2 regions of the Streptomyces sp. NPDC001270 genome follow, and region 2 is predicted to be linked to the other one. Evidence: riboswitches for the same ligand, from Rfam matches in the RefSeq annotation. Region 2 holds a riboswitch; the other holds the start of a gene.
The links. Region 2 has a riboswitch for glycine ahead of gcvT (glycine cleavage system aminomethyltransferase GcvT). Riboswitches for the same ligand answer to the same signal wherever they lie in the genome.

Region 1: another riboswitch for glycine. It lies ahead of gcvP (aminomethyl-transferring glycine dehydrogenase); the one in region 2 lies ahead of gcvT (glycine cleavage system aminomethyltransferase GcvT).

The regions. Positions count from the first base shown of each region.
Region 1 is NZ_JBIAXM010000059.1:7,030-14,607, reverse strand. Features, by position in the region: gene gcvP (aminomethyl-transferring glycine dehydrogenase) at 40-2,925, opposite strand; glycine riboswitch at 3,100-3,195, opposite strand; gene ACFY2B_RS43865 (PRC-barrel domain-containing protein) at 3,310-3,681, shown strand; gene ACFY2B_RS43860 (DNA polymerase IV) at 4,162-5,559, opposite strand; gene ACFY2B_RS43855 (MerR family transcriptional regulator) at 5,685-6,263, opposite strand; gene ACFY2B_RS43850 (bifunctional nuclease family protein) at 6,621-7,094, opposite strand; gene ACFY2B_RS43845 (MerR family transcriptional regulator) at 7,203-7,578, opposite strand, start outside.
Region 2 is NZ_JBIAXM010000010.1:261,812-269,389, forward strand. Features, by position in the region: gene ACFY2B_RS19380 (ABC transporter substrate-binding protein) at 1-237, opposite strand, end outside; gene ACFY2B_RS19385 (ABC transporter permease) at 307-1,314, opposite strand; gene ACFY2B_RS19390 (enhanced serine sensitivity protein SseB C-terminal domain-containing protein) at 1,687-2,475, opposite strand; gene ACFY2B_RS19395 (enhanced serine sensitivity protein SseB) at 2,876-3,667, opposite strand; gene ACFY2B_RS19400 (AAA family ATPase) at 3,734-4,411, opposite strand; glycine riboswitch at 4,589-4,694, shown strand; gene gcvT (glycine cleavage system aminomethyltransferase GcvT) at 4,893-6,020, shown strand; gene gcvH (glycine cleavage system protein GcvH) at 6,128-6,505, shown strand; gene glyA (serine hydroxymethyltransferase) at 6,520-7,578, shown strand, end outside.

The DNA of each region.
Region 1 (7,578 bases), on a different contig from region 2:
TCGGACGGGAGCCCGTACACGCTGGCGCGCCCGCCCGGTTCAGTCCGCGTACGCGTCCAGCGGCGGGCAGGAGCAGACCAGGTTCCGGTCGCCGAACGCCTGGTCGATCCGGCGCACCGGCGGCCAGTACTTGTCGGCGGCCGAGACACCGGCGGGGAAGACGGCCTCCGCGCGGCTGTAGGCGTGCGCCCAGTCGCCGCCGAGCGCGGCCGCGGTGTGCGGGGCGTTGCGCAGCGGGTTGTCGTCCGCGGGCCACTCACCGGCACCGACCTTGTCGATCTCCGTACGGATCGCGATCATCGCCTCGCAGAACCGGTCGAGCTCGATCAGGTCTTCCGATTCGGTCGGCTCGATCATCAGCGTGCCGGCCACCGGGAACGACATCGTCGGCGCGTGGAAGCCGTAGTCGATCAGCCGCTTGGCCACGTCGTCCACGCTCACACCGGTCGCCTTGGTCAGCGGCCGCAGGTCGATGATGCACTCGTGCGCGACCAGGCCGCCGGGACCCGTGTAGAGCACCGGGTAGTGGGGCTCCAGCCGCTTGGCGATGTAGTTGGCGGCCAGCACGGCCACCTGCGTGGCCCGCTTCAGCCCCGCGCCGCCCATGAGCCGGACGTACGCCCACGAGATGGGCAGTATCCCCGCCGAACCCCACGGAGCGGCCGAGATCGGGCCGACGCCCGTCTCCGGACCGGCGGCGGGCTGGAGCGGGTGGTTCGGCAGGTACGGCGCCAGGTGCGAGCGGACGCCCACGGGGCCCACGCCGGGACCGCCGCCGCCGTGCGGGATGCAGAACGTCTTGTGCAGGTTGAGGTGCGAGACGTCACCGCCGAAGTGGCCCGGCTTGGCGAGCCCGACGAGGGCGTTGAGGTTGGCGCCGTCCACGTACACCTGGCCGCCGGCCTCGTGCACCTGGGCGCAGATGTCGGCGACGTGCTCCTCGAAGACGCCGTGCGTCGACGGATACGTGATCATCAGCACCGCCAGCTCGTCGCGGTACTGCTCGATCTTCGCCCGCAGGTCCGCGACGTCGATCTCGCCGTCCTCGGCGGTCTTCACGACGACGACCTTCATCCCGGCCATCACCGCGCTCGCGGCGTTGGTGCCGTGCGCGGAGGACGGGATGAGGCAGACGACGCGCTGGTCGTCGCCGTTGGCCCGGTGATAGCCGCGCACGGCCAGCAGACCGGCCAGCTCGCCCTGCGAACCGGCGTTGGGCTGGAGCGAGACCTTGTCGTACCCGGTGACCTCGGCGAGCCGCTCCTCCAGCTCATGGATGAGGGTGAGGTAGCCCTGCACCTGCTCGGCGGGCGCGAACGGGTGCAGCTGGCCGAACTCGGGCCAGGTGACCGGTTCCATCTCGGTGGTCGCGTTGAGCTTCATCGTGCAGGAGCCCAGCGGGATCATGCCGCGGTCCAGCGCGTAGTCCCGGTCGGCCAGCTTGCGCAGGTAGCGCAGCATCGCGGTCTCGGAGCGGTGCTGCTGGAAGACCGGATGGGTCAGGAACTCGTCGGTGCGCAGCAGCGCCTGCGGCAGTGCGTCCTCGGTGGCCGCGTCCAGCGCCTCGACGTCACCCCGCACCCCGAAGGCGGCCCACACGGCACCGACCCGGGCCCGGGTGGTCGTCTCGTCGCACGCGATGGAGACGTGGTCGGGATCGACGAGGTGCAGGTTGACGCCGTTCTCCCGCGCGTCGGCGACGATCCGCTCGGCGCGGCCCGTGGCCTCGACCGTCAGCGTGTCGAAGTAGGCACCGTGGACGGTCCTGAAACCGCCGCCGGCCAGGCCCGCCGCGAGGATCGCCGCGTAGCGGTGGGTGCGTCGCGCGATGGCACGCAGCCCCTCGGGACCGTGGTAGACGGCGTACATGCCCGCCATCACCGCGAGCAGCACCTGCGCGGTGCAGATGTTGCTGGTGGCCTTCTCCCGCCGGATGTGCTGTTCCCGGGTCTGCAGGGCGAGCCGGTAGGCCCGGTGTCCGTCGGCGTCGACGGAGACGCCCACGAGGCGGCCCGGCAGGCTGCGCGCGAACTTCTCGTGCACGGCCATGTAGCCGGCATGCGGCCCGCCGAAGCCCATCGGCACACCGAAGCGCTGGGTCGTACCGACGGCGATGTCCGCACCCAGTTCGCCCGGCGACTTCAGGAGGGTGAGGGCGAGCAGATCGGCGGCGACGGTGACGAGCGCGCCGAGCTCGTGCGCCCGCTCGATGACCGGCTCGAGGTCGCGTACGGCGCCGGAGGCGCCCGGGTACTGGATCAGTACGCCGTTGATCTCCCGCTCGGCGATCCCGGCCGGGATGCCCTCGTGCAGGTCGGCGACCACGACCTCCACGCCGGTCGGTTCGGCGCGGGTGCGGATCACGGCGACGGTCTGCGGCAGTGTGTCCGCGTCGACCAGGAAGAGGCCCTTCTTGTTCCTGCCCATGCGCCGGGACAAGGCCATCGCCTCGGCCGCGGCCGTGCCCTCGTCGAGCAGGGAGGCACCGGACGTGGGCAGTCCGGTGAGGTCGGCGACCATGGTCTGGAAGTTCAGCAGGGCTTCGAGCCGGCCCTGGGAGATCTCCGGCTGGTAGGGCGTGTAGGCCGTGTACCAGGCCGGGTTCTCCATGACGTTACGCAGGATGACGGGCGGCGTGAAGGTGCCGTAGTAGCCGAGCCCGATCATCGAACCGAGGACCTGGTTGCGGTCCGCGAGGGAACGCAGCTCGGCCAGCACCTCGGCCTCGGTCCGGGCGCCCGGCAGATCGAGCGCGTCGGCGTTCTTGATCACATCCGGCACCGCGGCGGCGGTCAGCTCGTCGAGCGAGCCGTAACCGACCTGCGCGAGCATCTTCTCCCGCGCCTCCTGGTCGGGCCCGATGTGCCGCTGCTCGAAGGGGGTGCCCTGTTCGAGCTCGGAGAGCGGAGTGCGATGGGCGGTCATTGCGGAGGCCTCCTGGTCTGACGACCTTCGAGGGGCGCCCCGGCGCGGGCACCCCGACGGCCTCCCCCTCTGTCATCTCGACCTGAGAGCTTCACCGTGCCACCCGAGGCGTCACGGCTTTCCCCGTCGGTGAGAGCGGGAACCGTCGGCACCCGCCCTGCTTTCCAGAGTGACCTCGCCCGTGCGGTACGTGTGCCTGAGAGATTCCGGGGAGGATTTGCTCCTTCGGCGCCTCGGACGATGTCCGGAGGACTCTCCCGCACGGGATCAGCAGCCAACTGCCAGCCTACCAGCGACGCCATCGGCAGGACCTTCGAGTGGCCGCCGCCTCGTTTCTGCTCTTTTGTAGTGCTTACGCATGATTGCGACCAATGAGGAGGGACCGTGCAGACCGACATCGATCCGCGCAACCTGATCGGCCGCAAGGCGTTCGACCGCAACGGCACCAAGATCGGCACCATCGACGAGGTGTACCTCGACGATGCCACGGGAGTGCCGGAGTGGGCGGCCATACGGACGGGCCTGTTCTCCAGGGACGCCTTCGTCCCCCTTGAGCCGAGCGAGCTGATCGAGGGCAATCTGCGTGTCCCCTTCGACCGCGCCCTCATCAAGGACGCCCCCGACTTCGGCGTGGGCCGCCATCTCTCCCCTGAACAGGAACTCCAGCTCTACCACCACTACGGCCTGGACGTGGCGGCACCGTCACCGCAGCCCGACCACGACTTCGGCAGGCTGGCGGGCCAGGACGAGACCTGATGCCACCCCGGGCATCCTTCCCCCACGGCCTCACGCCTGTACGGCCCAACGCCCCCGTTCCCTTCCATGTCACCCGTCGTCCGTCCCCGGTCTCGGCACCGCCCCTTCGGCACGCCCCACCCCATCGGGTACGTCGCTCACCGGATCCGTCGCATCGTGCCCCTCCCAGCACACCGCCGTCTCCGCCCGCCTCGACCCCGGGCGGAGACGGCGGTGCGGTCGCCCACGCGGAGCGTCCCTTCCGTCTCCCCCGGCACGGAAAGCCCCGCCCCTCCCCCTGCCTGCCCCGTTCACCACCACCTGGTACGCGCCGGACCCCGTGCCGGCACGCTCGGACGGCCCGAGGGCTCGGCCCCTCGTTCCTCGGTCCCCCTTCTCCCCCGGCTCGCTCCCTCAGCCCTCCCAGCCCCCTTTCCGCCCCACCCCGCTCGCCGGGCCCTGTTCAGCCGCGCTCACCCCGCGGCCCTGCCCGGCTCCACGTCAGCGGGTCCCCCGCGACGACGGCGACGGCGACCCCACCACCGGTCCGCCCTCAGCCCCCTCCGCTCCCCCGGACAACAACGGCAACGGATCCGCGGGCTCCAGATCGGGATCGTCGACCCGGAACGTCCGCACCCGGCCCGGCTGCGAGACGGGAGTCTCGAATCGCACCGTGACCCGGCCGAGTCCGCTGCCCTGCACCCACCCGTGCCCGTACTCGGTGTGCCGCACGTCGTGCCCCGCGGCCCAATGCCGTTCGGCCGCCGTCGGCCGCTCCTCGACGGGCTCGGCCGCCGTCTCCTCCGATGCCGCGTCGGCCGCCTCCTCCGCCGCCTGGGCGAACAGGTCCTCCTGGGTGTAGTCGGCGAGACCGGAGACGCCCACGCCGAGCAGCCGCACCCCGCCCGTCGTGTCCACGGACTCCAGCAGCCGCATCGCCGCCTCCCGCACCACCGCCGGATCGTCCGTGGGCCCCCGCAGCGTCTCCGACCTGGTCAGCGTGGAGAAGTCGTACCGCCGCACCTTCAGCACGATGGTCCGTCCCGACAGTCCCGCCGCACGCAGCCGCCGCACGCACCGGCCGGCCAGCCGCTGCACCTCCAGGCCGACCCGGAGACGATCGTGGATGTCGACGTCGTACGTGTCCTCGACGGACACCGACTTCGTCTCCCGCTCGGCCACCACCGGCCGCTCGTCGTGCGCCAGCGCCATGGCGTACAAGGCGTGCCCGTGGGCCTTGCCCAGCAGGCGCACCAGCTCGTCCTCACCGGCCTCGGCAAGCTCCTCGACCGTCGAGATCCCGGCCCGCCGCAGGTGGTCACCGGTGGCCGGTCCCACCCCCGGCAGGGTCCGCACCGGCAGCGGAGCGAGCAGCGCACGCTCGGTGCCCGGTTCGATCAGCAGCAGGCCGTCGGGCTTGGCCCGCTCGGAGGCGATCTTCGCGAGCATCTTCGAGGCGGCGAGCCCCACCGAGCCAGTGAGTCCGGTACCGGTCCGTATGTCCGCGCGCAGCTTCGCCCCGGCCCGCCTGGCCGACTCCTCGTCCCAGGCGGTGTCCCCGGCCTCCAGGTCCACGAACGCCTCGTCCAGACTCAGCGGCTCCACCAGCGGGGACAGCTCCGCCAGCAACGCCATCACCTGCTCGCTGACCGACCGGTACAGTCCGAAGCGCGGAACGAGGTAGGCGGCATGGGGGGCCAGCCGACGCGCCTGGGCCATGGGCATCGCCGAGCGGACCCCGAAGGTCCGTGCCTCGTACGAGGCGGTGGCGACCACCCCGCGCGGCCCGAGTCCGCCCACGACGACGGCCTTCCCGCGCAGGCTCGGCTTGGACGCCTGCTCCACCGAGGCGAAGAAGGCATCCATGTCGAGATGCAGGATCGTGGGCACGTTTCGCACATCTCCGATGCTGCACCACGGCACTGACATCGCCCCGCCGCCGGACGGCGACACGGCCCCGGATCCCCTGAGGAAGGCCGCTCGGACCGCCCCGGCCATGCCCTCCAGGCGCCCGTTCGGGCAGCTCAGACCGCCCGGTTGCGCCGCCTGGCCAGCTCGTCCGCGGGATTGTGCCCGACCAGGGTCTCCCCGGTGTCGATGCGCTCTCCGTGCAGCTGGGAGAGCGCACTCTCCACATCCCGCCAGACCACGCCCACGGCGATCCCGAAAACGCCCTGACCGCCCTGGAGCAGGGCGTGGACCTCGTCCGGCGACGTGCACTCGTAGACCGTGGCACCGTCACTCATCAACGTCAGGCGCTCCAGGTCACGGAAACCGCGTTCCCTGAGGTGCTGGACGGTGCTGCGGATGTTCTGCAACGACACGCCGGTGTCCAGGAACCGCTTGACGATCTTCAGGACGACGACGTCGCGGAAGCTGTAGAGGCGTTGCGTACCCGATCCGTAGGCGGGTCGCACACTGGGCTCGACAAGACCCGTGCGGGCCCAGTAGTCGAGTTGCCGATAGGTGATGCCGGCCGCCGCGCAGGCCGTGGGCCCCCGGTAACCGATCTGTTCGGACGTCATGGCCGCCGCCCCTCCACCACTGAGTACGGCCGTCGGCCGTTGCGGGGCGTGATCGGCCGCGCCGCTGCCGGGAGGGATGGACTCCCCGCTGGAACGGAGCCGTGAGTTCGAGGGAGCGAACGGACCACTCTCCCCGAAACCGTGTCCGGGGGCACCCCCAGCCGTACCGTCGCCGCTGCTTCTCACGCCGACCTCCGTCCTTGACCTGCCTTCACGACGGTAGGCAGTCACCAGGGGTGCGTCAACGATCGCCACACTCGGCACGCCGAGTGATAATCACCCTAGGAGTGGTTTCCCGTACCCCACCGCGGGGAAAGGCTAGCCGAATGCACTCGCGGGGGTTCGAAGGACGCTCTCAAAGGCCCCTGGCAATTGCCCCGGCAACGGCTCGTCACGGGCCGTGCACCGGCCCGGCGCCGGCCGCGAAGGGTCGGCTCACTGGCTGCTGGTACCGAAGTCCTCGGGCGAGATCTGGTCGAGGAACTCACGGAACTTCTCCACCTCGTCCTCCTGCTCGTCCGGAATGGCGATGCCCGCGTCGTCGAGCACCGTGTCACTGCCATAGATCGGCGTTCCCGTGCGCAGGGCCAGCGCTATGGCATCGGACGGGCGGGCACTGACCTCCACGCCGCTGGCGAACACCAGCTCCGCGTAGAAGACGCCCTCACGCAGATCCGTGATGCGCACTTCGGTGAGCTCCTGGCCGACGGCTTCCAGCACGTCCTTGAACAGGTCGTGGGTCAGCGGCCGTGCGGGAGCCATCCCCTGCTGGGCGAAGGCGATCGCGGTCGCCTCCCCCGGCCCGATCCAGATGGGGAGGTACCGGTCGCCGCCCACTTCACGCAGGAGCACGATCGGTTGGTTGGAGGGCATCTCGACCCGGACACCTACGACATCGAGCTCGTTCACACAGCAACCCTAGGCCGTGCCCGGGACGTTTGGGTAGTCGGGCAGAGAACGGGTGCACGATCCGGCCGCCGGAACGCCGTACCGTTCGCCGGCGGACCGGCGCGCCGTTCAGGGCAGCCGGACGCCCAGCGCGATCTTCACCAGCGCCGTGTGCAGCCTGACGGTGAGCGCCGCCAGCTCCTTCGTACGGGCCTCGGCGTGGGCTCTGGTCTGCGGGTTCCGGTGGCGCTTCAGCGGGGCCACCACTTGGTCGACGAGGCCCGCCTCGCGATCGGCGGCGGCCTTCATCACCCGAAGGTGACGCGGCTCGATCCCGAACCGTCCCAACTCGGAGACGAGGGAGGCCACGGTGACCGCCTCCGCGTCGTACACCCCGTCCTCCAGTGGAGCGACGAGCCCGTACGATTCCCACTCCTTGAGATCGCTCTCGTCGATCTCCGCCGCCGCCAGCAGCTCGGCACGTCCGATCCGGGCCGGCGCGGGC
Region 2 (7,578 bases):
GCGGGTGGTGTCCCAGGAGTCGGCGTCCTGGGCGGCACCGAACTTCAGCGTGCCGCCCTTCTTGGCCAGGGAAGCCTGGGCGATCTTGTTGTTCGCGGCGTCGAAGCCCGCGGCGCCGTCCTTCGAGCCTTTGTCACCGCTGCCGCCGCCGCACGCCGCCGTGGTCAGCAGCGCGGCGACCGCGGCGACGGCGGCCAGTGCCTGCTTGCGCCGCCCTGAGGCGCGTTGGGTAGTCACGATCTCGGATCCTCCGGATTTGATGAGAGATCCCGTGTTGGAGCCACGGGTCGCTTGGGGTACGGCAGTTCAGCGGGAGCCCTTCGGGTCCAGCGCGTCACGCACGCCGTCGCCGAAGAGGTTGAAGGCAAGAACGGTGATGAAGATCGCCACACCCGGAACCACCATGTACATGGGGTCCGAGTCGTAGTAGTCGATCGCGCTCGAAAGCATCTGCCCCCAGGAAGCCGTGGGCGGCTTGACGCCCACGCCCAGGAAGCTGAGTGCCGCCTCGGTGAGGATGTTGGTGGGGATCATCATCGTCGTGTACACGATGATGGGCGCGACGAGGTTGGGCAGCAGCTCCTTGAAGAGGATGTACAGCCGCCCGGCGCCCAGCGATCGGGCGGCCTCGACGTACTCCCGCTCGCGCAGGGACAGCGTCTGGCCGCGCACCACGCGTCCGATGTAGGGCCAGCCGAAGAAGCCGATGACCAGGATCATCACGAACACGCGCACGCTCGTGCCGGTCAGTCCCAGCATGTTGTTCGGCATGACGGAGACGAGGGCGATGATGAACAGCAGCTGCGGGAAGGCCAGCAGGCCGTCCATGACCCGGCTGATGACGGAGTCGACCCAGCCGCCGAAGAAGCCCGCGAGGATGCCCAGGACGGTACCGAGGATCACGGCCACGACCGCCGACAGGAAGCCGACCAGCAGCGAGATCCGGGCGCCGTAGAGGATGCGGGCGAAGATGTCGCGGCCGTTGACCGGCTCGACGCCCAGCAGGTGGTCCCCGCTGATGCCGCCCAACGAACCGGTGGGCGTGCCGAACAGAGGGTCGATCAGGTTCTCGTGGTAGACGTCGGGGTCCTGCCCGACGAGATTCGAGATCACGGGCGCGAGCAGGGCGATCACGATGAGCGCGAGGACAACGATGCCGCCCGTCAGGGCGAGCTTGTCCCGCTTCAGGCGTTCCCAGGCGATCCGCCCCAAAGAGCGCCCCTGTACGGCCTTCGCGTCAGCGCTGACAACCGCCGCTTCCTCGGCCGCACTAGGGGCCGCTTCCGCGGTCGGCTCGTGCAATGGTGCCGTCATCTGGCAGGGACCCCTCTCAACCGGCGGTAGCCGGGCCGCACTTGCCGCGGTGGCGGCATGATCCAGTCCGTCGTACACATAGGGGCGGCAGGCCCCTTGGTGCCGGAGTCTTCAACGCATCGGCGATCCGTTGCCAGACTTGGCGGCGAAAGGATGCGCAAACGTGATGCTGTCTGCGAGGTTCCGTTATCCGGACGGTGGGTAACGGGGGTCGGACGAGGAGAAGTTGCACTAAACGGACAGTTGTTGTCTTTCCGGTCCGCTCTACACGCGAAGATCTCTTACTGACGTCTTGTCAGCGATCTTCGTGCATACTGTCCGTCACCGGCTCAGGTCCGCCGCCGATCACGTCCGCCGCGCGGCGGTATCCGGTCAGTACCTGCCCTGGACCGGTGGATAGCCGTACCCGCCCGCGGGGGCCTGCGGCGGGGCGGCGTGCGCCTCACGGTCGTAGAAGGGGCGGGCGCCGGCCCGCATCCACATGACGACCGGATCGTGCTCGTCGGTCATCGCCACGGTCGACACCGGCAGCCCGTCCGGTACGGCGCCGATCGACTGCTGCATCATCGCCCGCACCGAGTCCACCGCGGGCGGCGAAGTGTCGTACACGTCCAGCCCGATGGCCAGGTAGGGCGCGCCGAGGGCCGGCTGCACCCAGGCGCGGCGCAGCGAGCGGACCACCGGGGTGCGGTGGGCGTTCTGGGCGAGCAGGGCGTAGAACTGCGGGATCTCGATGCCGGGTTCCGACAGCCGGAGCGGGCCGGCCGGCTGGCGGTCCAGGCCCGTGGCGATGCGGCGCAGATCGAGCCAGGGGATGCCGACGCCGCCGCCCGGAGCGTGCGGGTTGAGCCAGATGCCGTAGTGGTCCGGATAGAGGGTGCGGGCCACGTCGAGCCCGTCGACCACCTCGTACGAGCGGTTCCAGCCACTGGCGGACAGCTCCTGGGCGGAGGTGACGCACGGGGCGTAGCCGTAGCCGTCGACCTCCATGGTTCCGTACTGGGCGTCGGGGGAGCCCGCCTGACCGTGCCACAGGAGCATCCAGACCTGGCCGGAACCGGGTGTCGCGAGCGCGCGCAGGAGCGCCTCGTAGGCGTCGTAACGCCCGGGCGTGACCTGGCGCAGCGTGTGCTCGACGCTGCCGCTGAGGCTCGCGCTCACCTGACTTACCGCCTCTTCTTCGACTACCCCGCGTTCGGGAGACAGCTTAAGCGTCCGGTGGCCCGGGGCTCCTTGTTCGCGGGCGGGTGCGTGGTGGGTGTGTGGTCGGTGCGTGGCAGGCCGGGCAGCGCTCCCGAGGGGCGCGGGGCGGTGCCGGTGTGCGGCTCCGGCGCGCGGGCGTGTGTGCGGCCCCGCCTCGCGGGCGCGCCCGGCCACGGCGTCGCCGCGGCCGCCCGGTGACCGGCCGGTGTCCGGCGCCGCCGCGGGCGACCGGCCGAGGCCCGGTGTCGGGCGCCGGAGCGGCCGACGACCGGCGACCGGCGCCCCGGCAACCCGCGGTGCGCCCGACCGGCGACACGCCCCACCTGCGGACGTCCCCGCCCGGCCGGCGCGGCGCCGCCTACTGGCCGTGCTGGTAGAAGGGCCGCACGTGGCCCCTGAGCCAGTCACCCACCGGGTCCTCGGCGACGTCCAGCAGGACCAGGTTGACCGGCCACCGCACCGGGACCTGCGCCAGCGCCCGGCCCAGGGCGGCCAGCGGCAGTTCCCGCAGATCGCCCTCCCACTGGGCGAGTTCGACGCCGACGAACAGCACCGGGTCCGCCGTCTCGACGGCCGCGAGGCAGCGGCGGGCCGTGCGGATCACGCCGGTCGCCGCGAACTCGGCGGAGGCGGCGGACAGGAAGTCGACCGGGTCGTCCTGCCAGTCCGGTTCGAACAGCCGGACCCGGCCGCCGCTCGTCGGGCCGTCCAGCGCGGTGTGGTCCGCACGGCACAGTTCGGCCACCGCTTCCGGCGGGAGCGGAAGGCCGACCACCCCGCCCGCGTTGACGGCGATGCCGACCTGCGGGGGCAGGCCGCGGGCGAACTCCACGGCGGGCGCGATGGTGTACGCCAGGTGGGCGCCGACCACCTGACGGAACTGTTCCTCGGAGCTGAAGACCGGGACGTACGCCTGGCCCTCGATGTCCACCGTCGGCAGGTCGAGGGGGCCGCTGTCCGGGCCGCCGCCCTCCGGCAGCGGGATCCAGAAGAAGCTGCGGCCCAGGACCTCGACGATCCGGCCGCCTGCCGACGGGACGCCGAGGGAGGCGGAGAGCACCTCCTCCAGTTCGTTGCCTGGCCATCCGCCGTGCGGGTGGGGGTGTGCCTGTGCCGGAAAATCCGCTGGGAAGTCCGCCGGGAAGTCCATCTGCCTACCGCCTGCTGGAAAACACTGCTGTGGCTGGAAAGGCTAACGGGTACCGGTGACAGGCCCTCACCCCGCGAAGCCGATCCGGTGCAGCACGTCCGCGGCGTCCCGGTCGAGCAGCACCGCCGAACCGCAGCCCGCGGGCGGCTCGCCCCGCTCCACCGCGCGCAGCAGCCGGGCGGCCGCCCTGCGGTGGCGCAGGAAGGCGTAGCGGGAGACGCCCCGGCCGCGGTCGCGCTGGCCGTCGCGGGCCGTGGCGGGCGGGACGTCGAGCAGGATCAGGTGCAGCGTGCCGCCGCGTCGCCGGGCCTCGCGGGCCAGCCAGCCGCGCACCCAGGACTGGGTGCCGCAGTCGTGCACCACGACGCCCCCGCCGGTGCGCAGGGCGCGGCGCAGCGCGGCGTAGTGGGCGAGGCGGACCAGGGGGCGGTAGAGCGTGTACGGGAGGAAGCGCGGGAGCCGGGCCTCCCAGCGGTCCCGGGTGTCCTGGGAGTCGACCCTGACGGCTCCGCCGCCCTGGACCGTCCGATCCATCAGGGTCGACTTGCCGCTGCCGGGCAGGCCCGTGACCACGGCCAGGTCGTGGCGGCCGAAGTGCAGGGCGCGTGGGCTGCGGCCGGACCGTTCGCGCAGGTCGCGGACGACCGGCGCGGGTCGCCCCGCGCACCGTCCGACGGCCCGGCCCGCGGGCTTCTCGGGCAGCGCGAGACCCGTGGTCGTGGCGTACGACGTGGTCCTGTTCACCGTGATCGTCCTCCCCTTGGGGTCTGGACATCCCCATCCCCGTCAAGTGTAAAGAGAAGGTAATGCGCGATGCCTCACCGTGCCGTGCGCGTTCTGCCACAGACCGGTCACGGATCCGGTCTGCCGTGCGGCGGCGAGGCGTGCAATGATGAGCCCGCCAACTGCATACCGGCCGCTTGAATCCGCGCGGGAGAGTTCCCAGCAGTCCTGCTAGTCCTGCTGGGACGCCGAAGGAGCAAGTCCCTCCCTTGAATCTCTCAGGCACCGTCACCGCGCGGGCGAGGCACATCTGAAAAGCGGGCCGCTGTCCGGTGGCTCCACCCAAGGTGCAAGCCGTGACCGCCGTACGACGTTGCGTACGCCGCCGGTCATGGCGAACCTCTCAGGTTCCGATGACAGATGGGGAGGACCTTCCCCGCCCTGCCCGCGTTCGGCCCCGCCCGCGCGGGCGACCCCCATCGCCCTGGGAGACGACCGACCGATGAGCAGCACCGAATCCCCTCGTCCACGGCGTACCGCGCTGGACGCCCTGCACCGCTCGCTCGGTGCGACGATGACCGACTTCGCCGGCTGGGACATGCCGCTGCGCTACGGCTCCGAGCGCGACGAGCACCTCGCCGTGCGGACCCGGGCGGGGCTTTTCGACCTCTCGCACATGGGTGAGATCACCGTGACCGGCCCGCAGGCCGCCGCGCTGCTGGATCACGCGCTGGTCGGCGACATCGGCGCCGTCAAAACCGGCCGGGCCCGGTACACCATGATCTGCCGGGCCGACGGCGGCATCCTGGACGACCTGATCGTCTACCGGCTGGCCGAGCGCGAGTACCTGGTCGTCGCGAACGCCGGCAACGCCCAGGTGGTGCTCGACGCGCTGGTGGAACGGTCCGCGGGCTTCGACGCGCAGGTCCGTGACGACCGCGACGCCTACGCCCTGATCGCCGTCCAGGGCCCCGAGTCCCCCGGCATCCTGGCTTCCCTGACCGATGCCGACCTGGACGGCCTGAAGTACTACGCGGGCCTGCCCGGCACCGTCGCGGGTGTGCCCGCGCTGATCGCCCGTACCGGCTACACCGGTGAGGACGGCTTCGAGCTGTTCGTGGCGCCGGGCGACGCGGAGAAGCTCTGGCAGGCGCTGACCGAGGCGGGCGCCCCGGCCGGACTGGTTCCGTGCGGGCTGTCCTGCCGGGACACGCTGCGCCTCGAGGCGGGCATGCCGCTGTACGGGCACGAGCTGTCGACCTCGCTCACGCCGTTCGACGCCGGACTCGGCCGGGTGGTGAAGTTCGGCAAGGAGGGCGACTTCGTCGGGCGCGAGGCGCTGCTGACGGCCGCCGGGCGGGCCGAGCAGAACCCGCCGCGGGTGCTGGTCGGTCTGGTCGCCGAGGGCCGCCGGGTGCCGCGCGCCGGGTACCCGGTGGTCGCGGGCGGCGCGGTGATCGGCGAGGTCACCTCCGGTGCCCCCTCCCCCACCCTGGGCCGGCCCATCGCCATGGCGTACGTCGACGCGGTGCACGCGGCGCCGGGCACGGCGGGCGTCGGCGTGGACATCCGCGGCACCCACGAGCCGTACGAGGTTGTGGCGCTCCCCTTCTACCGGCGGCAGAAGTAGAGACTGGCCCCGGTCCGCTGTGATGCCGGGCACACTGCCCCGTCCACCTGCGCCTTCCCCCTTCCCCCCGTCATCAGCACTCCCCCGCGTACAGGAGAATTCAAGCCATGAGCAACCCCCAGCAACTGCGCTACAGCAAGGAGCACGAGTGGCTGTCGGCCGCCGCGGACGGCGTCTCGACGGTCGGCATCACGGAGTTCGCGGCGAACTCGCTCGGTGATGTGGTGTTCGTCCAGCTCCCGGAGGTCGGCGACGCTGTGACCGCGGGCGAGACCTGCGGCGAACTGGAGTCGACCAAGTCGGTGTCCGACCTGTACTCCCCCGTCACCGGCGAGGTCACCGAGATCAACCAGGACGTCGTCGACGACCCGTCACTGGTGAACTCGGCCCCCTTCGAGGGCGGCTGGCTGTTCCGGGTGCGCGTCGCCGAGGAGCCGGCCGACCTGCTCTCCGCCGCCGAGTACGTCGCCTTCACCACCGGCTGAGGAGTCCTGGCCCCATGTCGCTGATGAACACACCCCTGCACGAGCTGGACCCGGACGTGGCCGCCGCGGTCGACGCCGAGCTGCACCGCCAGCAGTCCACCCTCGAAATGATCGCCTCCGAGAACTTCGCGCCCCTCGCGGTGATGGAGGCGCAGGGCTCGGTCCTCACCAACAAGTACGCCGAGGGCTACCCGGGCCGCCGCTACTACGGCGGCTGCGAGCACGTCGACGTGACCGAGCAGATCGCCATCGACCGGGTCAAGGAGCTGTTCGGCGCCGAGTACGCCAATGTGCAGCCCCACTCGGGCGCCTCCGCCAACCAGGCCGCGCTGTTCGCGCTGGCCCAGCCCGGCGACACGATCCTCGGCCTGGACCTGGCGCACGGCGGCCACCTCACCCACGGCATGCGGCTGAACTTCTCCGGCAAGCAGTTCGACGTGGTCGCCTACCACGTCGACGAGGCCGGTCTGGTCGACATGGCCGAGGTGGAGCGGCTGGCCAAGGAGCACCGCCCGAAGGTGATCATCGCGGGCTGGTCCGCGTACCCGCGGCAGCTGGACTTCGCGGAGTTCCGGCGGATCGCCGACGAGGTCGAGGCGTACCTGTGGGTGGACATGGCCCACTTCGCCGGGCTGGTCGCCGCGGGCCTGCACCCCAACCCGGTGCCGTACGCCGATGTCGTCACCTCCACCACCCACAAGACGCTGGGCGGCCCGCGCGGCGGCATCATCCTCGCGAAGCAGGACTTCGCGAAGAAGCTGAACTCGTCGGTGTTCCCGGGCTTCCAGGGCGGCCCGCTGGAGCATGTGATCGCGGCCAAGGCGGTCTCCTTCAAGATCGCGGCCTCGGACGGGTTCAAGGAGCGCCAGCGCCGTACGGTGGACGGCGCCCGGATCCTCGCCGAGCGGCTGACCGCGCCGGACGCCCGTGAGGCCGGCGTGAACGTGCTGTCCGGCGGCACGGACGTCCATCTGATCCTGGTCGACCTGCGCGCGTCCGAACTGGACGGGCAGCAGGCGGAGGACCGCCTCCACGAGATCGGCATCACGGTCAACCGCAACGCCGTCCCGAAC